Regions from separate parts of the Staphylococcus lutrae genome, predicted to be linked through region 2. Evidence: riboswitches for the same ligand, from Rfam matches in the RefSeq annotation. Region 2 holds a riboswitch; each other region holds the start of a gene.
What was found. Region 2 has a riboswitch for thiamine pyrophosphate ahead of thiO (glycine oxidase ThiO). Riboswitches for the same ligand answer to the same signal wherever they lie in the genome.
Positions count from the first base shown of each region.

Region 1 (7,697 bases), 670 kb from region 2:
TTGCTGGACGTGCGTGAATACCTGTTTCGTCAATAATTACATATGATTGTTGTTCCATCTTTTATCTTACTCCTTCTAATTCTAGATTGACTAGCTTAAATTATAATTTAATTCGCTATACAGCATAACATTACCAAATTCTATATTTAAATTCAATTCGTAAATGCTCAACGATACGTTTTTAAACGTCTTTACGCTTAATTTTGTGAAAAAGCACACAAATACCTATAAGGATTTAATGACATTTTCACATTTTTGAATATGGTCTTTCCCTACTTTAATCATAAAATAATAACTAATCGATGCTGACACAGCTTGACCGACAATTGGAAACCACCGTGTCTGTTTAGCTGCTGTACGCTTGGCCACATCACGTACAAATACTTTTAACAAGCCACTTGAAACTTTCTTTCCTATTAATTGGCTTCCTTGTATACCAGCGGATATGAGAATTCTATTTTTTAAATCGTCACTCATTTGGTTGACTTGTTTATGATCAAGTCCATAAATTTTGTTAATATCTTCAATCACATCACGCATCAATTTCATATCCACACCAAAGTCAAATCCAGGAATTGGGACAACTGTTGCAGTGGAAGACAATAATGCTTTCTTTTTAACAATACGTTCTGCCCGTTGACGTCTTTCATGTAATTCTGTATCTGTCGTTGGAAGGCCACCCTTTTTATCAACCTTTTCGATATTTAAAACTTTATGGCCTAATACGTCTGAAATTTTTTTCGATATACCCATTTTCAACTTCCTCCTCTTTCCGAATTTTTTTGCACGCATTATCAACTTATGGTTCAATTGTCACAAAAACCACTTTTAAGTATTTAGAAGGTTTGTAAGCGGCATGTGTTTTAAAATCTTTTGGTAAACCCATGACCTCTTTCATTTGATACGTATACCCTTGTTGTTCAATTGTATGCTTCACCATGTTTTTAAAAGCCTTCAACGTGTATGTACTATGATTCGTACTGAGCACTAATGTCCCTCCACGTGTGAGTATCTTTAAAGCCCCTTCAATTAAATGGTGGTAATCTTTAGTCACAGAAAATACTTTCTTTTTATTACGCGCAAAACTTGGTGGATCAATAACAATGGTATCGTAACGCAACTGATGACGCTGTGCATATTTATAAAAATCAAATGTATCCATCACAAAAATGGCATGTGATTGCGGTGCGATGCCGTTGAGTCCAAAGTTTTCTTCGGTGTATTGACGAGAACGATTCGCTAAATCCACACTCGTTGTCTGAGCGCCTCCAGTTGCTGCAATCACAGAAAATGCGCCTGTATAGCTAAATAAATTCAGAACTTTACGCCCTTCTGAATAATAATCTCTTAATTTTTTTCGAACATCCTTTTGGTCTAAGAAAATCCCCGTCATTGGCCCGTCATCAAGGTGTACGTTGTAAAAAGTATGGTTTTCTTCAATGACAATTGGAAATTCTGGTGCTTGACCTGCAACGAAGCCCCCTTCAATCGATTGATGCTTGAACCGTGTTTTCTCATAAACAGAATCATAGTGAAAAACCTTTTTAATCGCATCGATGATATATGGTCGATAATGATAAATCCCTTCAGAATACCATTGGATTAACAGATGGCCATGATAATTATCAATCGTTAACCCGCCTATCCCATCTCCCTCACCATTAAATATGCGAAAAGCGTTCGTGCCATCAATGTGATAGAAGTATTCACGTACTTCACGGGCTTCTGCAAAGCGCGTTTCAAAGTATGTGCGATTTATTTCTTCGTCTTCTCTATAAGTTAAAACCCAACCCAGTCCTTTATGTTGACGCCCGACATAACAAGTTGCTACATAACGATGTGTCGATGTCAGCAATTTAAAAAGATCCCCTTCTTCTAAATCATCTTGTTGAAATAAGTCTGCTTCCTCAATCAGTGGGTATTGATTAAAATATTTCTCTTCTTTACCTTTATTTAATATAGCCGTTTTCATGTGAGATCAACCTTTCCCTTCGTAACGCATGCTTTTGATTTTAACACGTAAGTTTTCTAATGCAAAATTTGACCGATAAATCCATGTAAAATAAAAAGGTAGAAACTTCATAATCCATTCGAAATTTCTACCTTTATTCATACATGTCACGTGCCAATTCCTATTTTCAACGTGGTTCGACAGGTTGTCTCAGTTGCAATACGAATGCAACAATGGCAGGCACCAACATCAGTACAAGTATCGGCGTAATAAATATTGAGAGTAGCAAACCATGAAATAGAATAACAATATATTCCGTAAGTAATTTAAAGAATAATATGCTGATCATAAACAATTGTAAATAATAAAATTTACCTCGCAACATTCTGACCACGCTCGTCACAATAAAAATAATCGCAATAATTAAGAGTAATAACAAGCTGACCCATTCATAAACATATTGGGTTTGTGACAATTGCCAATCCCCTGACATAAACAACGCATTACGATTATTGAATTCTAATAAAATAAAAAACAGTAACATGACACCGCATGCAATCATGACATAATGACGATTAATCCATTTCGGTCTCACCTTAAGAAATGAAGGGATATCATCATCTTCTAATCGTGCCCAAGCGAACCATTTTTTACCCAATGCTTCACGTTTAGCACGCATCTTCTCCATATCAATGCTTCTGCGCGTACGATGTGAAATATCATGAGTGAATTCCGCTGTGCGATGTTGAATATCTTTAAAATGTGTTTTAGACGTGTTTGTAAATTGATATTTTTTACTTCTGGAATATTCATTCGTTTCTCCAGTTATTTCTTCCTCAGACACAGGAAGTGCACGTCTCAAAAAGAGGAAATTCCAAATTGCCATTTGTCCAATCAACCATAACACAACAAAAAACGTATTGATGCTTAAAACATCAATGGGTGCAACATCATTGGCTTCAATACGGGTATACAGCGCCAGTTGTGTCATGATGTAACAAATCCCATAACTAAAAATAATCCATAAGTAGTGCTCTTTACGATGTAGTGGATTCAATTCATCTTTATACGTAATATAACCAATATGTACAAGAAAAGGGATCGTAAAGACAAAAGCAGTCCAACCGTACACTTGAGACATAAAAATTAATGTTAATACGAAGAAAATAATACCGATTAATAAAAATAAAATAGAAATATCGTAATCAAAGCGTGTTGTATTCGTTAACGTTCTCCCTATCAAAATCATCAAAAGGCCAAAAAGCAAAATGATCATACCGCTAGCTAAAGGTATGTCTCCAATATATTTGCTCATGACTCGAATGATTTCATTGAAAAAAGCCATAATAAAATCCCACAAATTATCGATATTGGTTCTAGGTTGCTTACCAGCTTTAAACTGTTGAATGAGTGGAATATTAATAAAAATAATAACGCTCAGCAATATTGAAAGTACACCGATAATGTAACTGTAAATCACTTCGGTGTATTTATTAAATAAAGACATCCTCTCACCTCAAAGTTATTATATACGAAGTTGTGTCGCCTGTCTGTATATTTCAAAAATATCAGACTTTAGAATGGGATAGTCATGAGTTTAACATGTTTTAAGCCCCAGTTAAGTCATCAAATAAAGCTTGTGTCATCATATCCTTGCCACTCCAATGTGTTTTACAACAATTCAAATGACATTGTGTTCAATGATTATATTAAAGGTTCAGATGATAGATCAAAAATCATTTGCTTTGAACAATTTGCCCTTGATGAACGGATGTTGCCCTATTCGATTCATAAATAAAAAATGCTACCGTTGATTATGTTTAGAAAAAACCCATTTAGGTTATAAAGTCGTATAGCTCAATATGAAAAGGAGGCGTTATAGATGACTGAAAAAGACATTAAAAATGCAGCCGAAAAAGCAAAAGATAAAGAGGAATCATTGAAAGATCAAGCGAAAGAAACCAAAGACGGCATTGAAAAAACAAAAGACGATATTCAAGATACATTTGAATAATACCCGTCAATGACATGTTTAAATGTGCTTCAATGACATTTAAACGTAGAATAGACTGTATGAGGGAGACACACAAACACGATTGATAAATGTTAATCAATCGCCTACTCGCGCGAGATAACTTGCTCAATTGGAGCAAAAAAGCTGTCTCGCGCTCTATATTAATGGCGCCGTTCACATCAAAGCCCCTTTGTGCTTTTTATTTTAAATATAAATCAACGTGCATCAATGGTGTGGCAAAAGTTTGGAAAGCGTCATGAGCATCAAGCAATGGAGATTGTACGCGATGTTGTCATTCTCTCATTGTCTCATCATTTTTAAATGCTATCCGTCAACAGTGTCTATTTTTTATACGATAATCGAACTCAAATCGCTTTAGAACAGCGTTTTAAGACCTTGACTTTTCACATGACTAGGTGTACATTTGCAATATCAACTAAATACGCACACTAGGGGTGTGAAAACTGAGATGAGGCGTCCCCTCAAACCCTTCGAACCTGAACTAGATGATACTAGCGTAGGAAAGTGTTTTGTTATGATATGAATACACACCAAATATTGTCCATTAACATTCAAATTATGGTGATTTATACATAAGTTAGCACAGTCACGCCTGTCTCTGTTTAGGAGATATGCGTATTTTTTTATTTTGGGAGGCATTAACAGATGAAAAAAGGTTTAACATTATCAGATGTACTCGTGACTGTATTAATTTCTGTCATTTTTGCAGTCATTTACAATCTTTGGTGGATTGTCAATAATACTGTACAGCCATTAGGTCTGCATATCGACCAACTCTTGTATGGGATGTGGTTTAGCGCAGCCGTTGTGGCTTACCTCATCATCCCAAAAATGGGGATTGCATTATTAGCAGAATTTGCTGCAGGTGCTGGCGAAACCATTCTTATGGGTCGTTTTGATATTCCTACAATTATTTATGCTTTACTACAAGGTCTTGCATGTGAAATTGTCTTTGCGATTTTCCGTTATCAATCGCGTGCATTTATGGTGGCGATTCTTGCTGGTATCGCTGCAGCAGTCATCAGTTTACCGATTGATTGGTATTACGGGTATTTAAATGAAGTCGCAACATGGAACTTAATTCTATTAATTTCATTCCGTTTGATTAGTGGCGCTGTTTTAGCGGGTATCTTCCCTTATTTACTCGTTAAAGCATTAGATCAAACCGGTGTGACACGCCTCTTTCGTCCAGCTTCGAAAGATGACTATGACACATTGTAAGGTGACGACACGTGCTAAAAGTTAAAAATTTACGTTTAAAATATCCAAGTGCACATCATAAAACATTCGATGGGATTGACCTCGAAATCAAAGACAAAGAAAAAGTACTTTTACTAGGGCCCTCTGGCTCTGGTAAGAGTACTTTACTCAATGTTCTCAGTGGCATTGTTCCAGACTTAATTGATTTACCATTAAAATACGATACATTAATGCCAGCGAAAAATGCGGGTGTTATTTTTCAAGACCCAGATTCACAATTTTGCCTGCCACAAGTGAATGAAGAATTAGCATTTATTTTAGAAAATCAGCAAGTGCCACGACAAGATATGGATCGCCGCATTCAACACGCATTAACACAAGTCGGGTTGGACATTAACCCTAAACAACAGATTCATCAATTAAGTGGAGGAATGAAACAAAAACTTGCCATTGCCGGCACGTTACTTCAAGGGGCAGACACGCTTTTTCTTGATGAACCCACTGCGATGTTAGACATTGAAGCTACAGAAAATCTTTGGAATCTTCTCAAATCCCTGTGGGCAGATCAAACTGTGTTAATCGTCGAACATAAAGTTGAACATATTTGGCAACATGTTGATCGTGTCATTCTTATGAATCATCGTGGACAAATCATTCAACAAGGGACACCTGACTACATTATGTCTGAATTTGAAGATTTATTGAGTGAATATGGAGTATGGCATCCTCATGCTTGGGCACGCGCGCCTCATCCTCGCCATGATGCACCAAAGCCCATTGATAAGCCCCACACCTTTCAATTTTCATATCAACAAGGCGCTGTTCAACGTGGACGACGCACATTATATCAAGTCGACCAACTTGAAATTTTGCCAGGTGAATGGATTACACTTACAGGTAAAAATGGCACAGGTAAAACATCCCTATTAGAGTCTATGATGCAATTAATTCGCTACAAAGGCGATATGCATTATAATGGGCAAAAATTAACAAAAATCAAAAGCGCGGCAAAACATATGTATTTAGTGTATCAAAATCCAGAACTTCAATTCATCCAGAATACCGTCTTTGATGAAATATGCATTAATTACCATCATATGGGAGCAGAACAAGCCAAATCAAAAACCAGCGACATGTTATCGTTGTTAGACTTAAAACATGTGGCTCAACAACATCCATTTGAGTTGTCTATGGGGCAAAAGCGCCGTTTAAGTGTTGCTACTGCGCTCAGTACAAATGCCGACATTATTTTACTGGATGAACCTACCTTTGGACTTGACAGTCAAAACACTTTTAAACTTCTCGAGTTATTCCAAAATCGAATCGCACAAGGGCAAACGGTATTCATGGTCACACATGATCCTCACATTATCGAAAAATATCCATCACGTCGATTAGAAGTTTTGGATGGCAAATTATATGAATATGAGGTGAGCGCACATGATTGAATCTTGGAAAACACGCTATACCTTCATGGATCAAGTGAATATCGTTACTAAATTATTGGTGGGTGTCGCACTCTTTTTCTTCATTATTTTTATTCACCATTTTGATTTTATGATTTACTTAGCAACTTTAATGTTGATTTTCATGTTACTCGTTGCGGGAACGAAATGGAGAGTCGTACTGACCTTTACATTTATCGCGACATTTTTTGCGCTGACTTCATCGTTATTTATGATTTTTTACGGTAAAGGACAACATCTATTACTTACATTTGGTTTTGTCAAAATAAGTACGGAAAGTCTCGTTCGAGGGCTTCACTTGTCTTTTCGAACAATGACAATTAGTTATTTAGGACTGGCGATTGCATTTACTTCACAAGTCATTATGATCTTTTATAGCTTTATGCAACACTTAAAAGTCAAACCTAAAATCGCGTATGCTTTTATGGCTGCTTTTCGAATGATTCCGCTCATGCTAGCCTCTTTATTCCAATTGCGAAATGCTTTAAAAATGCGTTATCAAATGATTGATAACCGCAACTATGTCGGCTTCAAACATTTAAAGCATTTACTCATTCCATTGTTAAGTCAAAACATTAGAAAAGCACATCGCCTCTCTGTCGCAATGGAGAAAAAAGGATTTAAAGATGGGCCACGTACTTATTATTATCACGTGCCTTTCAGCTATAAAGACCTTATTTTTGTTGGGGTAATCGTGATTATCATTTTTGCATCCTTCTTCCTCGCAAATACTTTACCAATTACCGGCATCACAGACGCACGTTAATGTTAACGCATGACAATTGCCATTATTTTGTGTGTCGGTTTGGTCGGTCGATGGTAACGAGCGGATGCGCGACATATTTCGGGACTGGAACATCATTCAGTCCCGATTTTCATTTTCATCTACATCATCATAGAACCTCATTTGACTACCTTCTTATCCACTGTACGGCACATACTTCAGCAACGTAAAACGAGGCTCAGGACATTTATAAAATGTGTCCTGAGCCACGATATGATACGTATGATTTACAATCCATCTCGCAATGCTTTGTGGGCAATA
Region 1 is NZ_CP020773.1:2,033,959-2,041,655, reverse strand. It holds gene B5P37_RS09475 (phosphocarrier protein HPr) at 1-58, opposite strand, end outside; gene B5P37_RS09470 (DUF697 domain-containing protein) at 226-753, opposite strand; gene B5P37_RS09465 (class I SAM-dependent rRNA methyltransferase) at 800-1,972, opposite strand; gene auxA (lipoteichoic acid stability factor AuxA) at 2,139-3,458, opposite strand; gene graF (glycopeptide resistance-associated protein GraF) at 3,834-3,965, shown strand; TPP riboswitch at 4,407-4,506, shown strand; gene B5P37_RS09455 (ECF transporter S component) at 4,632-5,207, shown strand; gene B5P37_RS09450 (ABC transporter ATP-binding protein) at 5,219-6,634, shown strand; gene B5P37_RS09445 (energy-coupling factor transporter transmembrane component T family protein) at 6,627-7,418, shown strand; gene purD (phosphoribosylamine--glycine ligase) at 7,664-7,697, opposite strand, start outside.
Region 1: another riboswitch for thiamine pyrophosphate. It lies ahead of B5P37_RS09455 (ECF transporter S component); the one in region 2 lies ahead of thiO (glycine oxidase ThiO).

Region 2 (7,697 bases):
AGCACGACAAGCATGCACCATCTGAGCATATAGGTGATATTGAATAAAGTATCGTATATCTCACATGCATGCCCTACACGCATGATAGTCCTCTCAAACTCTCGTAACCGAACACGTTTGCCTAAGGTTTGACCCATTTTGAACTCGTTTGCTTTAGACTTCTCACCCGACTTGTCGAATCTTAGGCAAAGTTTGATATGAAAAATAAGCGTTATGCTCCCTCTATCTTAATTCCCACCTATTAACCTCTGATAATATGCTATACTATAGCCATTAAGAGAGGTGAAAAGACATGCATTTTGCACATATCCAATCCATCCAAGACCCGTGGTATCTCCCAGCACTAGCGTTTTACATGGATAAACTAGACCCCCTCGTCACAGAAGATGAGTCTGTATTTGAACAATCATTAAAAACCGAAAAGACACAATATGACTTTGTTTTTATCGTAGGTATAGAAAATGATGAAATTGTCACTTTTGCAACCGCTCATTATGAAGCAACAACCAATGTCGGCTTCATTGTATACTTACTTGCACAGCCAGACGAACAATGTGAAAGCCGTCTAAAAAGCATGCTTGAGCAAATAGAAAAAGAAATCAACAAAATTTCCAATCAACGCCATGGTCGTGATGTTAACTTCTTCATGTTCGAATCAACTTTGGAATCACCAGATGTTGATACAGAAACAGCACATAAAATCGCATTTCGTCGCCGTTTCCTAGTTCAAAATGGTTATGAAAGGCAAAACGACATCACGTATCTACAACCCTCGTTAGATCGTAACGGAAAGCCGGTACCTTTAGATCTGTATATTAAAGCAAATATCCCGCTCACAAAAGACATTTACGGAACGAGTATTAAATCCGCATACATTCTAAAATATGTATTTGCGAATCGAATCCCGCGGCGAATTATTTATCCTTTACTCGTTAAAATGAATTTGCGAAAGGAACCTCATGTCTAAGCCCTTGAATTCAGTACTTAAAGTCGTTACAATAGTAGAGAGGTAAGACTGAAGGGGCACTGAGCGCACACTGGCGACAGTCTAAAAATGAGAGAAAGGACCTAAACGACATATGCTAACAAAAGAATTTGCTCAAAAATCTGAGCTGAGTGAAAAACAAGTCCGTAAAATTGTGCAACACCTTGAAGAGCGCGGCTATCATTTAAATAAAACGGAATACCGTGGACGCGAAGCAACTGATTTCAAAGAAGAGGACATTGAGCTCTTCCAAGAAATTGCTGAACGTGTTGCACAAACCAATAGTTATGATCTTGCTTTTGAAGCGCTTGAAAAAGAAAAAGACTTTTTACAAGTCATTGTCAAAACGCATGACCAACAACTCCCTACTGATCAACAAGTTCCGCAATTGATTACGGAATTACGTAACGAAATCAGTCATATGCGTGAAGAGCGTCAAATGTTAGGTCAAATGGTCTCACAAGTGAATCAACAGCAAGAAGCGCTTAAAGCGTTACAACAGCAGTTACATACACAACTAGAGACAAATCGTCAATCTATGGAGGCACTGACAACGGCACAGCAACAACAAACCGAACAGCTTCATAAAACACAAGAAAGTATTGAAACGCAAACAAAAGAACATCAAGATCTTGCTGAAACGATTCAACGTAATGAGAAAAAAGGCTTTTTCCAACGCCTGTTTGGGGGCTAATTTCATAATCCATGACATATCGGTTAAGCGATTGATTGCCTGCACGACATGTACGGACACTGAGGCGTTTATACCGGTCATCATAAACCGACGTCTCCATGTAATAAAACACACAATCATTTGACAAAGCGTGCTAAGATTGATATGAATAGACACGATTGATCATCATTAAAAATTGATAGGCTAGGGGTGCTCGAGGCGAGCTGAGAAAGATGGTATCTTAACTCTTTGAACCTGACGTGGTTAGAACCAACGAAGGGAAGCGCAATATGTTACTGAATGTGTCTCAACGCGAAATCGCGCGTCGCTGACGTTATTTCAATCATATACGTATTCCTCTTGCATCCTTTTATGCAGGAGGTTTTTTTATGAAACATACCATAATCATCGGAGCAGGGGTCATGGGATTGGCCATTGCACGTCAACTCAATACAAAACAACGGCACATCCGTATTATCGACCGCTCTACACCACGAATGAACGCCTCTTATGCTGCGGGAGGCATGCTAGGTGCGCAAAATGAATTTTTCGAAGACTCCCCACTCTATCGACTCGCGATGCAAAGTCGGGCGATGATGCCTGATTTGGCGCGTACGCTTGAACTTGAAACAGGGATTGATATTGAATACCAACAATACGGTCTCATCAAAGTCGCTTCTCGCCCACAAGATGTATCAGCTGTTCAACAACAGTTTGAATTTCTTCACCGACATGACCATACTGTAACGGCATTAACGCCCCAACAATTCATACAACGTTTTCCACAACTTGATCCGTCACAAAGTGCCGCGTTTAAAATTCAAGATGACGGGCAAATCAATGCCAATATTTACACGCAAGCACTCATTGCATCGGTACTTAAACGGGCACATATTGATTTGATGACACATACAGAAGTCGAACGACTCCAACGTCATTCTCAAAGTTATCGCGTCATAACCTCTAAAGGGACATTTGACGCCGATGAGTTGATTATTGCGGCAGGGGCTTGGAGTGGCACGTTATTACAACAATTGGATATCCATTTACCAACGCGTCCCGTCAAAGGTGACGTCAAACTTATCGCTTCTGATTACACAGGTCTTAAGGAAACCATTTTTAATATGAACGGTTGTTATATCGTCCCTAAACGACCGAATCGTTTCTTAATTGGCGCGACTTCAGATTATGATTGTTGGGATACAGAAAGCAATGCAGACAACCTGTCTTGGCTCGATCGAGAAAGTGTACGTATGATTCCTCAACTTCAATCTCATCGTATCATTAAAACTTGGACAGGTATTCGCCCTATCACCGAAAATGAGGTACCTATAATGGGAGAAATCGCCCCCCGATTATTTGTAGCCACAGGTCATTATCGCAATGGTATCTTACTTTCTCCAATTGCAGGCATACTGATGGCGCAACTGATTGAAGGGGATGATAAAGCTAGAACACAACTCAACTCATTTTCTCCAAAATTGACATATCAATAAAATTACCCTTGATTTTATGCTTCCTACCCATTATCCTATTATAGAAGTCGGAATTAAAAAGGAAGCGTATTTATGTCTATATTTTTTATTATCATTAATTTAATTATTTTCGTAATCGCATTGATCGGACTTTGGGTCATGGCGAAAAAACATGTTAAATTCCCCAAGCGTGTGTTTATCGCACTCGGCTTAGGGATTGTTTTAGGGCTCTTACTCCATTTGATTTATGGCGTAGATGGTCAAGTCACTAAACAAACGACTGAATGGGTAGGTCTCATTGGTAACGGGTACATTTCATTGTTACAAATGATTGTCATCCCGCTCATTTTTATTTCTATTGTTGCAGCATTTGCAAAGATTGATATTAGCGCCAGTTTTGCTAAAATGGGGAGCTTCATTTTTATGTTCCTTATCGGTACGGTGACGATTGCCGCAATTGTCGGTATTATTTATGCCATTGCCTTTAATCTTGATGCCTCTAGTATCGATTTGGGACAAGCGGAAAATGCGCGTAGTGCCGAGCTCGCTGATAAAGCGAAAGACCTCACTGCGACAACGTTGCCATCACAAATTTCAGCACTGTTACCGGCAAATCCATTTCTAGATTTTACTGGGGCGCGTGCAACTTCTACAATCGCCGTTGTCATTTTTGCAGCATTCGTCGGTTTTGCATTCTTGCGTGTTGCACGTAAACAACCTGAAAAAGGTCAAACTTTAAAACGTGGCATCGATGCCATTGATGCCCTTGTCATGGCCATCGTAACCTTTGTGTTACGCTTGACGCCGTATGGTATTTTAGCCATTATGATTAATACGATTGCAACCAGTGATTTCGCTGCCATTTGGACACTAGGTAAATTTGTCATTGCATCTTATGCTGCGCTCATCACAATGTATATCATCCACTTAATCATATTGGCAGTCATCGGAGTCAATCCGATTCAATATGTGAAGAAAACAGCCGAAGTGATTTTATTCGCATTCACATCGCGTTCAAGTGCGGGCACCCTCCCATTAAACGTTCAAGCACAAACCAATCGCCTTGGTGTGCCTCAAGCCATTGCTAACTTCTCGGGCTCTTTCGGCTTGTCTATCGGGCAAAATGGTTGTGCCGGAATTTATCCAGCGATGCTTGCTATCATGGTTGCACCGATCGCGGGTGTTGAAGTCAATTTACAATTCATCGCCACAGTCATCATCGTAGTCGTATTAAGCTCATTTGGTGTCGCAGGTGTAGGGGGCGGTGCAACGTTTGCTTCCATCCTCGTATTGTCTGCGTTAAACCTACCTGTAGGTCTTGCAGGGGTCTTAATTTCTGTGGAACCATTGATTGATATGGGTCGGACAGCATTAAATGTGAACGACGCGATTTTGGCAGGAACAGGCACTGCTAAATTAACAAAGCAACTTGACGAAGATATCTTCAATTCAAATGATATGAACGAGTTAACAACACAACATTAAGTTGTACACATCTTATAAAAACCGGCAAACGTCACCAAAGGTTATACACCTCAATGATGTTTGCCGTTTTCTTATGGATTGGAAGATGTCCTTCTTTTCCTTAAATAGCGCTTTTAATTAAGTCGACATGTATGATCTCGTCACATTGTTGCGCCAAGGCTAAGTCATGTGTGGCTATTATCAGCGTACGCGTATCATCCACCATATCAAATAACAACTCCATGACTTTTTGACCATTCGCCTGGTCCAAGGATCCCGTCGGTTCGTCCGCTAAAATCAGTCGCGGCTGTTTGAGTAACAAACGTGCAAGGGCTACCCGCTGTTGCTCTCCTCCACTTAATGTCGCAACTTTGCGCTTTTTATCTATGTCTATCCCCACTTTTTGTAAGCAACTCGATTTCAACTGTCGCCGTTCTGATTTGGATACTTTCTTGAAAGCTAGAGCCATGTCGAGGTTTTGATTGATTGACATCGATTCAACGAGACCATAATTTTGAAAAACATAGCCGAGTACGTGACGATAAAAACGATAATCTGCCTTCAATCGCTGTTGATCGAGTCGTACCTCACCTTGTTGCAATGTTTCAAATCCTGCAATCGTATTCAATAATGTAGATTTCCCCGACCCACTATGACCGACAAAAGCATAAGACTTCCCCGCTTCAAATTTCAAATTCACATTGTCAAAAATCGAACGCTTCCCCTTTTTAATCGTTACATTTTTTAATTCAATCATTCTTTCACTTTCACCTCTTTAGGCCATTTTGAAAGATCTTTAACATACTCAATGGCAAAGACATATTTACCTTTGTGTATCACTTTCAAATGATCAAATTGTGCATCATATCCATTGAAATCAAGGCGATATTTGAGTGGTTCACCCGATTCGTCATACGCTTGAATATTCAAGTGAGATTGTGTTCCTAATGGCACTACAGCATAAGACGTCTCTTTTTTCAAAAATGGATTAAAGTAATCAACATATGGAATGCGCACAAAAGCTAAAAACAAACCACATACAACAACGATAACTGCAATCGTAATCAAACCCTTTTTCTTAAACATTTAAGCCTCCCTGATCAATGCATTAAATTGTTTTTCTAAATAATGAATGTAAGCCCATTGAATGATAAATTGAAAAAGCAAGATCATGCTAAATATCCACACCACATGACTATTTTGCGTCTTTACAAACAAAGCCACACCAATGATTGCGGTAAACAATCCATTCAGGATGATATGCTTTTTATAATTTTGCCAACGTCTAAAGCCAAACATTTTTCTCATGAGCAACCATTGACGATGTTGTTCAAAATAATGTAATACATCTAATAGTGTCACTATGAATAAAACTGCCATGGCGATTGCACTAGAAAAACTATACACTATCCATTTCGTTTGTGCTTCTCGATACATTTTCATAACGCGGTCTTTATAATTGGTTACACCTTGCACATCATTTTTCAAATCAAAACGGTCGATATTACGGACAATATTTTCATAATTTTTAAAAATCAATTCTCCTTGCGATAATGTCGCATAGTAAAAATCATCCGTTAAATCTGTGGCGTCTAACATTAAAATGGCAGGTGATTTCAAATAAGTTGTTGACAACCCTGTATTCACATCAAAGGCATACACTTGATATGGTTTTTTTATTTGTGTCACCTGTACCTTTGTCTCTGATTCTGGATTTGGAAGTTGATAGTTCACCCAATCCTGAAAATCTGCACGTATGACTGAGACTTCATTTTTAGCTTGAGGAGGTAAATACAACTCTATTTGTCCAGGTCGGTCTTCTAAATTCGGTAACTCTCGTAATTGAGACTTAAAAAAATCAACAAAGTTTTGATTGACAAACAGCACATTTCCTTCGTCTGGCGTATAATTTGTTTGACTTGGTTCATACAATACATTTTGATTCATCAATAATGCTTGTTCATGTTGCTCACTATATATAAACATTTGATGATATCGTTTCGCAAATTCCATTTCTTCGTTCATACTACGCCGTATGGGTTTCAAGTCAATTGTGTAATAATCATCTAATTTGCCCCACCATGCTTCTGTTTCTTGAATTTGTTCTAACTTTTTCATTTGATTAAGATTCGGCAAAATGAGCAGTGTGAGTAAAACTAACATACTCAACTTAGAGATATGATTCATCGCACGTAACAGACGATATGGCTTGAGCCCTTTAATCATCAGTGGGATATCTATCCGGATAAGTAAGATACAAGACAGTAATGAACTGATAGATAAAATCATCCAAAATAAAATATCCGCTACGATGAGACGACTTACAAAATATTCGAGTTGACCGTCCAATCCTAACCATTTCAACAATCCTATCGAAAAGAATCCGATACTTATGGCTAATATCAACCATCTGACAATAACTTTTTTAATATTCAGAAATAAGATATTAAAAAAGCGGTAACCGTGTAAACGCATCGTCGCATACGTTTTAAAATTTTGACTTCGATAATGCAAATGATACAACAAATAGATAATGAGTAATGTCACAAATGGAAGCAGTACGCCTCGATTAATGAGCACATCCCCATAGGTCATCCATGATTGTACAGATCCCACCCTCACCTTTAGACCGACACTTTCTAAAGCTGCTTTTAATTGTTCCTTATTAGCAATATCATCCAATATAAAATAATCACCACGTACATCTCGCTGCATCAGTTGATCATGCGTTAAATGATGGTAACTATATGTCGTATTCATCGGCGCAATAGTGTGATGATTGGCTTTCTCATTAAACGCATAAATCGCTTTATCGACTTGATGTTCTTTATGATCGATAACGACTTTAAAAATCGCAATATCTGCGTCTTTCGCAACCTTTTCAAACTTCTCAAAAACTTCTGCTTTCGAATGTTGGTAATTCCAGCTTTCAACTTCAAGCATCACATGACTTCCAGTAAGTATTTCGCTATCCTCTTCGTACAGTTCAAGAATTAAAAATAAGCTTATTAGTGTGAGCATGACCACATCTAATAAGTGTTTCATCCACTTCATGACTCACCTCTATAAATTGGAAACTTAGTATACATTATAATATGCT
Region 2 is NZ_CP020773.1:1,361,667-1,369,363, reverse strand. It holds gene B5P37_RS06280 (general stress protein) at 1-47, shown strand, start outside; gene B5P37_RS06275 (hypothetical protein) at 293-967, shown strand; partial or broken gene B5P37_RS06270 (DNA-binding protein) at 1,080-1,494, shown strand; TPP riboswitch at 1,855-1,957, shown strand; gene thiO (glycine oxidase ThiO) at 2,048-3,154, shown strand; gene B5P37_RS06260 (L-cystine transporter) at 3,227-4,618, shown strand; gene B5P37_RS06255 (ATP-binding cassette domain-containing protein) at 4,719-5,354, opposite strand; gene B5P37_RS06250 (YxeA family protein) at 5,351-5,683, opposite strand; gene B5P37_RS06245 (DUF1430 domain-containing protein) at 5,684-7,651, opposite strand; gene B5P37_RS06240 (lactococcin 972 family bacteriocin) at 7,676-7,697, opposite strand, start outside.

Region 3 (7,697 bases), 350 kb from region 2:
TTACTCCCTTGTGCTTTAAATGTCTCAGCCATTTCTTGCATACCTGCTATTTTGTCTTTATGCGCTTCTCGAATATTATGAGAAATGCGCATAGAGCAAAACTTCGGTCCACACATACTACAAAAATGGGCAACTTTTGCTGATTCTGCTGGCAGCGTTTCATCATGATACGCGCGCGCACGCTCTGGATCGAGTGACAAATTAAACTGATCCACCCATCTGAATTCAAAACGGGCTTTACTAATCGCGTCATCCCGGTCTGTTGCCCCTGGTAAGCCCTTCGAAATATCTGCGGCATGTGCTGCTATTTTATATGTGACCACACCGTCACGCACATCGTCTTTATTGGGTAAACCTAAGTGTTCTTTAGGCGTCACATAACACAACATTGCTGTGCCATGGCTTGCAATTTGTGCCGCACCAATGGCAGAAGTAATATGATCATAGGCAGGTGCAATGTCTGTCGTTAAAGGTCCTAGCGTATAAAACGGGGCTTCTTTACAATAAAAATCAGCCAAGTCTTGATTTTCTTTAATCTTATGCATTGGCACGTGCCCAGGTCCTTCAATCATCACTTGGACATCATATTTCCATGCAATATCTGTCAACTCACCTAATGTTTTCAATTCTGCAATCTGACTTTCATCGTTGGCATCGTAAATCGAACCTGGACGCAATCCATCACCAAGGGAAACAGCGATATCATAACGATTCAAGATTTGGCATATTTCTTCAAAATGTGTATATAAAAAGCTTTCTTCATGATGTGCCAAACACCACTGCGCCATGATAGAGCCTCCACGCGATACAATACCTGTCAGACGATCAACCGTTAATGGGACATAACGTAATAATACGCCCGCATGAATGGTAAAATAATCCACCCCTTGCTCAGCTTGTTCAATTAAAGTATCTCGATATATTTCCCAGGTTAAGTCTTCCGCGATACCGTTCACTTTTTCCAACGCTTGATAAATCGGCACCGTACCCACTGGGACTGGCGAGTTACGAATTAAATACTCCCGTGTCGCATGAATGTTTTTACCTGTCGATAAGTCCATCATCGTATCCGCACCCCAATGAATCGCCCAGACTAACTTTTCAATTTCTGCTTCAATAGATGAGGACACGGCAGAGTTACCGATATTCGCGTTAATCTTCACTTGAAATTTTTTACCGATAATCATGGGTTCTGATTCAGGATGATTGATGTTGTTCGGAATAATCGCGCGCCCTCTCGCAATCTCATCTCTGACAAATTCTGGACTGACATTTTCACGCGCTGCAACGAACTTCATTTCTTTAGTGATGATACCTTGTTTCGCATAATACATTTGTGTCACGCGTTTACCCTCTTGTGCACGTCTCGGTTGATATTTGAATGGATGTTCAACAATATTTTTATGTGTTTCTGAATGGTAACCGTTGTCGATCGATTGCACACGACGGCCTTCATAATGTTCGACATCTTGACGGGCTTCAATCCAATCTGTGCGCAGTGCCGGAATGCCTTTCGTGACATCGACTTCATACGTGTCATCATGATAAGGTCCCGCTGTATCATAGACGACGAAAGGTTCATTTTCCGTTGTCCCTTGTTCAGTTACCGTTTCAGACAAGGCGATTTGGCGAAATGGGACTTGAATATCCGCATCCTCACCTTGCTTAAAAATACGTTGACTTGCTGGAAAGTTTTTCTTTAATTCAATTTGTTCTTGTTTCATTCCATTAACCCCCTCTGACTTCACTAAGAGGCATTAACAACACTGAAAATAATAGGCAAAATAAAAACGCACTCAGAATAATTCTAAAGTGCGTACGAAAACGAACGAATATGATGTAAAGTCCATCTGAATCTGAAACAGTCGACATGTCACACATCGTGCAACCCCCGTCACATTCAGATAAACGATATTTTGATTAACGTTTCGTTTGCTTCCCTACGCTAGTATGATCTAGATCAGGTTCAAAGGGTTGAGGCGTATACCTCTTTCAGCGCATCAATGGCACCCCTAGCAAGTTCCATAATTAAGTTTTTCAACAGTATCGTATCACTAAAAATGTAAAATGACAATTACTATCATAAAATTGATTTAATTGTTTTATTTTTGTCATTTGATTCATTTAGAGATTGAACTTTACTAAACAAACAAAAGAGAGGATGGGGTATAAAAATTATTTGATGCTATTGATACAGCGTTTTTGTTAAACTTGCCCTCTCCCAAGAATTGTGTTTTTGATTGCCTTCATGGCTTCGCTTTCCAAGGGGCTGGCCCTTCAACTCAATTCGGCTTGATTGAGATGTACACTTGAACGATGCCGAATTGGATTTTGGGAGCAGTACAGAAATCTCATGTGCAACAAAGATTTCGTCGTACTGCCCCCGCAAGGCTGACTAGACTTCTCAAAAGCGAGCGCATTGAGAAGTCAGACAGCTACTGCGATAAACAGGAACCACTATTAAAGAGTAGAAATCATATTTAGATTTTTATTTTATCCCTCAGGAGTCTCAGCCTTCTGGGCAATCTTATACAAATACAGCGAAACTGAGGGTTGATGAAATCAAGAAAACAATAGCATCACTTTTTATATCCCATTCACCCTCATTTTCTGACTGCTTTAAAATCATGAATGAATCATCAATTTATGAATGGATTAGGGCTAAAATTCTTTTTATCTCCATCCCCTTACTTTTCACTTGGGTTTATAAAATAGGTGAGAGTAGTTTCGCAATCGACTGCTTAAACTTCACCCAATTTGAGCGTTGCGCATAGCGTTCAGGTGTCAGCTTTTTAGACACTTTCAAATCTTCATTAAACGCATCGATTAACTGTTGCGCAATCTCTTCGTTATACATAATCGCATTGACTTCAAAGTTCAGTTTAAAGCTCCGTTCGTCCATATTTGCTGAACCGACCGAAGCCACCTCACCATCAATGACCATCATTTTCGAATGAATAAAACCATTTTCATACGTATAGACATTGACACCATCTTTCATCAATAATGCGACTGTCGTTAAGGTTGCCCAATGCACGAACGGTTGGTCTGGCTTGTTCGGTACAATCAAGTGAACCTCTACACCTGATTTGGCAGCAATACGTAACGCATTGACAAACCCAATATCTGGTACGAAATAAGGGGTATGCATGTAAATGGAAGACTTCGCATTCATAATCATTTTCAAATAAGCAAATTCCAGTTGTGGCCATTCACGATCCGGTCCACTTAATCCGAGCTGTAATGCAACATTGCCGTCTTTTCGTGCATTTTTCGGGAAATAACGCGAAATGTATTTCAACTGTTGGTCTTCATCGACTTGTGAATTCCAATCGTGAATAAAGCTTAATTGTAAAGCATCTACACCATCACCTTGAATGCGCAAGTGGGTATCACGCCAGTAGCCCAATTTTTGATCTAAACCGAGATATTCATCGCCTACATTAAAGCCTCCGACATATCCAATATCGCCATCAATCACGACATTTTTACGGTGGTTCCGATTGTTCACACGGAAATTGATAAATGGAATGATTTTCGCATGGAAAAAGGCTTCCACTTCAACACCTGCATCCACCAAACCTTTTAATTTTGACTTTCTCAATTGTTTAGAACCGACTGCATCATACAACAACTTCACTTCGAGGCCTTCCCGAGCTTTATCTTTCAAAATTTGTAGTATCTCAGTGCCTAACCCATCCATATTTAAAATATAAAACTCCATATGAATATATTTTTGCGCTTCTTTCAAGTCTTGTTTCATTTGATTAAATAATTCATGACCATCTGTAAAAATGGAGACATGATTGTTTTCACTTAAAAAGCTCGCTTCTCGTGTTAACATCATTTCAACCAAATCAGACTGCTTCTCTACTACAGGATCATCTGTACTAAATTGTTTATTTTTAAAGTCGTCTTTTTGATTTTTAACACGAGTTCGCGCATCTTCCACCTCTTTACTTTCATCATAGCGTGTTTGTTTCAATTTGACCGCCCGACCAAAGAAGAGATATAACAAGAAGCCAAATGTCGGCATAATAAATAGCAACAGCAACCATGCCCATGTTGATGTGGCATCCCGACGATCTCTTTCCATAAAAATAATTACGAACGCGAGCACAATATTCACAAGAAAAACGGCGCCTAAAAAGATGCGATAAATCGTATTCACGGCAGGATCAAATATGAGTTGCATTGCGAAAACCTCCTTTACACTGATTTCAATCATATATTTTATCAATCACATTCATCAATATATCACTTTTGAATTTATCTTCATATTCTTTCACGTTTTTATTATTTTAGTATACACTGAAGTAAATAAATAAGGAGGTTTTTCAATGAATTATACCAAATATATTTCTTCGCAAGACGGCACGCAGCTTTATACGAAAATCAATACCGCCGATGAATTATTCCCTTTTGGTGATGAAACAATCAATGTCATTATTGTGCACGGTTTAGCTGAACATCTTGATCGTTACGATGAATTGACTGATTATTTGGTCAACTATGATTACAATGTCATTCGTTACGATCAACGCGGTCATGGGCGTTCTGAAGGACCGAGAGCTTATTATGACAATAAAGACCAAATTATTGAAGATTTAACAGCCGTAACAGACTATGTGAAAGCCCATTTTGAAGGTAAAATATTCTTAATCGGTCATAGTATGGGCGGTTTTGCTGTCTCTATGTTTGCGACACGTTTCCCTGGTCGTGTCGACGGTATCATTACATCAGGTGCAGTGACACGTGATAACAACCAATTATTTGAAGAAGCGTATGGAGAACGTAAAATTCCAGCCGATACATACTTTCCAAATGACATGAGCGACGGCCTATGTTCAGATCCACATGTCGTAGAAAATTATCAGCGTGACGACCTCGTATTAAAAGAAGTATCGATGGGCTTAACCTACGCGATTATTGATGGCGTCATTGAATTAAAATCTAAACCCAATGACTTTGTAGATGATGTGCTCATTATGCACGGCACAGCAGATGGCCTCGTCAATCCCCAAGATGCCTTACAATTTTATAGTGAAATCGCATCAGAACATAAATCATTACGCCTATACGACGGTTTAGAACATGAACTTTTCAATGAATCTCATTACAATAACGTCATTTTTGAAGATGTCGCAAGCTGGATTACAGAAGTGACCGCACGTAAAAATCAATTTTAAATATTTATATGTATATGAACAAAAGGCAGTGAGTGCTCTAACTGGTGCTATGCTCTCACTGCCTATGCTTATAATTAAAACAGCTCTAGTTGTGAATAATCATCACTATTATTAAGTTCATCAATTTTTTCTAATTCGTTTGCAATTCTAGTCACAATAGGGACTACTAAAGCGTTACCCATAACAAAATATCTCATACGGTCTGGCATGTCATTAGTCCAATTATCAGGAAATCCATTGAGACGCTCAGCTTCTACTGGTGTTAATATCCTATACTTCTCTTTATCTTTGATAAAATGAGTACTTCTATTAATAGAACCTTCACTAGTTAACATTGTACGCGCTGGCAAATCTAGTGAATCCGTTTCAGACATACCACCTTCTGAAAAATAATACTCGTGTCCAGTTTTTGAAGTTCTTAATATCTTTTTCGGTCCACGTAAATATTTAAACTTTTCAATTTTCTCTTTTGACATTTCATAATCAGGAGAAACTTTCTCCTCCAAGATATCCTTTAAAGGAATAAATTTTTCATATATCGGAATTGTATCAATAGTTAATACTTCTCCATTTTTCATAATTCCAGAGTTGAAAAATTGAAAACTAAAATTATCAGATGTCTCTACTATATCCCTGTTAAGGTAAACGTTAGAAACACGACTTTTGCTCGCTTTATTTTCAACTGGAAATGCACTCGCAAACAGTCCTCTCTTAAATACAATTTCTTCTAACGCATATTTAGACATTTCATTGGCGTAATTCAATGTACGTCTATACCCAAATATAAACACTCTTCTCCTTCTTTGGGCATTACCATAATCTGCTGCATTGATAATACGCCATTCCACATCGTATCCGAGCTCATTTAAAGTAGATAGCATAACACCAAAATCTCTTCCTCTTTGCTTAGAAGGCGATTTTAATAATCTGTCGACGTTTTCTAGTAATATATACTTGGGAATTGTATTTTGTATAAATCTAACAATTTGCCAGAACAGTACACCTTTTTTCCCTTGAATCCCCAATTCTCCACTTAAGCTTCTAGCCACCGAGTAATCTTGACAAGGAAATCCACCAACTACCATATCTGCTTTAGTATCAGCCATTTCTTTATCTGAAACTTCTGCTATATCAACATTAGAATGCACACCATCCTTAAATCTAGTTACATAGCAGTCAAATGCATGCTGAACTTTTCTAGATGGTTCCCATTGATTAGCCCATATAACCTCAAATTTTTTTGAGTTAGTATTCTCTAACCCTAGTCGAAAACCACCAACACCAGCAAATAACTCTGCTACTTTCATTTTACTCATTTTAAAGCTCCTTATTAATAATGAATGCATACATTATACCGAACGATCGTTCTGTAGTCAATTTATATCAATTTTGTTTCCAGAGATCGTTTCATAATAATAGCTACTTCAATAAGTCTTTTACTTGCTCATTAATATACGAATTATTTAACCAAAAACATTGCTTAGTCATCCAATTATCAGAGTAACTTTCTCCTTTAGGCCTATTTGTCCATTGAATGGCTGTAGGTAATTCATCTGAATACTTCCCATTTACTGTATAATCTCTCATATTTGTATGTGGCCTCACATGACATATTTTATCATCTTTTAATGTGATGAAATTGTTTTTTATTTTCCAACCATCCTTTGTGTTATTCTGTCGTACCGCTGTTAATTGAACGCCATCCCTAATTTTCTTTTTAGTATCTTCCCACATACTTTTTATAGTAGTTTCAATTAATTCTTCAGGAATGGAGTGGAATTTTACTCCTTTAAACATCACATTATCCTCTTCTTCTTTAAACACTACAAATAAAAAGTGAGTATCTAACAAAAATGAATGCCACGTAGCAGTAGCTTCACCCAATTCATTTTCCCACTCCTCATTAGCAAGCTCTTTAAATTTAAAAGCAGGGAATGACATACTTTCTTTATTCTTATTATTTTGATTAAATTGTACTGTTTTAACCGCTATTGATGCCTTTTCAAATTCCTCAATATCACCAAATGACGAAGAAATTGTATTATTACCGTTCAAATTCAACATTGCCATCGCAACTGTATTATTAATTCTTTTATTTTTTTCACGTTTTTCGGGAGGGATTTCAAAATAATCACACAATTTTTGTAGTGACCAACCGATATATGGCTCAAATTTTTCTTCAATTAATTCGTATATATTTTTCTTTTCTAACTCTATTGGATTTTTAATAATAGAGTCACTTTTTTTATCCCCAAATACATAATCACGTAATAACGCTGTTACAAATCCTGCCTTTAGTGAAAACGCCCTACTCTTGGCTTTAATATCCGATTTAGGTTGAGTTCGTAACGTTTTTCCATTTTTTCCTTTTGTACAAGGTGATAAGTACTGAAAATGTCTTTCACTCAATTCATGAGCTCGTCCCTCTTCAACAAATTGTTTTATCTTTTCCCAGTCTTTTTTTATAACCTCAAAATCTTTTTTATTATTTCTCATTTGATAAAGTAT
Region 3 is NZ_CP020773.1:1,014,729-1,022,425, forward strand. It holds gene thiC (phosphomethylpyrimidine synthase ThiC) at 1-1,724, opposite strand, end outside; TPP riboswitch at 1,921-2,024, opposite strand; gene cls (cardiolipin synthase) at 2,705-4,195, opposite strand; gene B5P37_RS04870 (alpha/beta hydrolase) at 4,341-5,189, shown strand; gene dcm (DNA (cytosine-5-)-methyltransferase) at 5,264-6,505, opposite strand; gene B5P37_RS04880 (Sau3AI family type II restriction endonuclease) at 6,609-7,697, opposite strand, start outside.
Region 3: another riboswitch for thiamine pyrophosphate. It lies ahead of thiC (phosphomethylpyrimidine synthase ThiC); the one in region 2 lies ahead of thiO (glycine oxidase ThiO).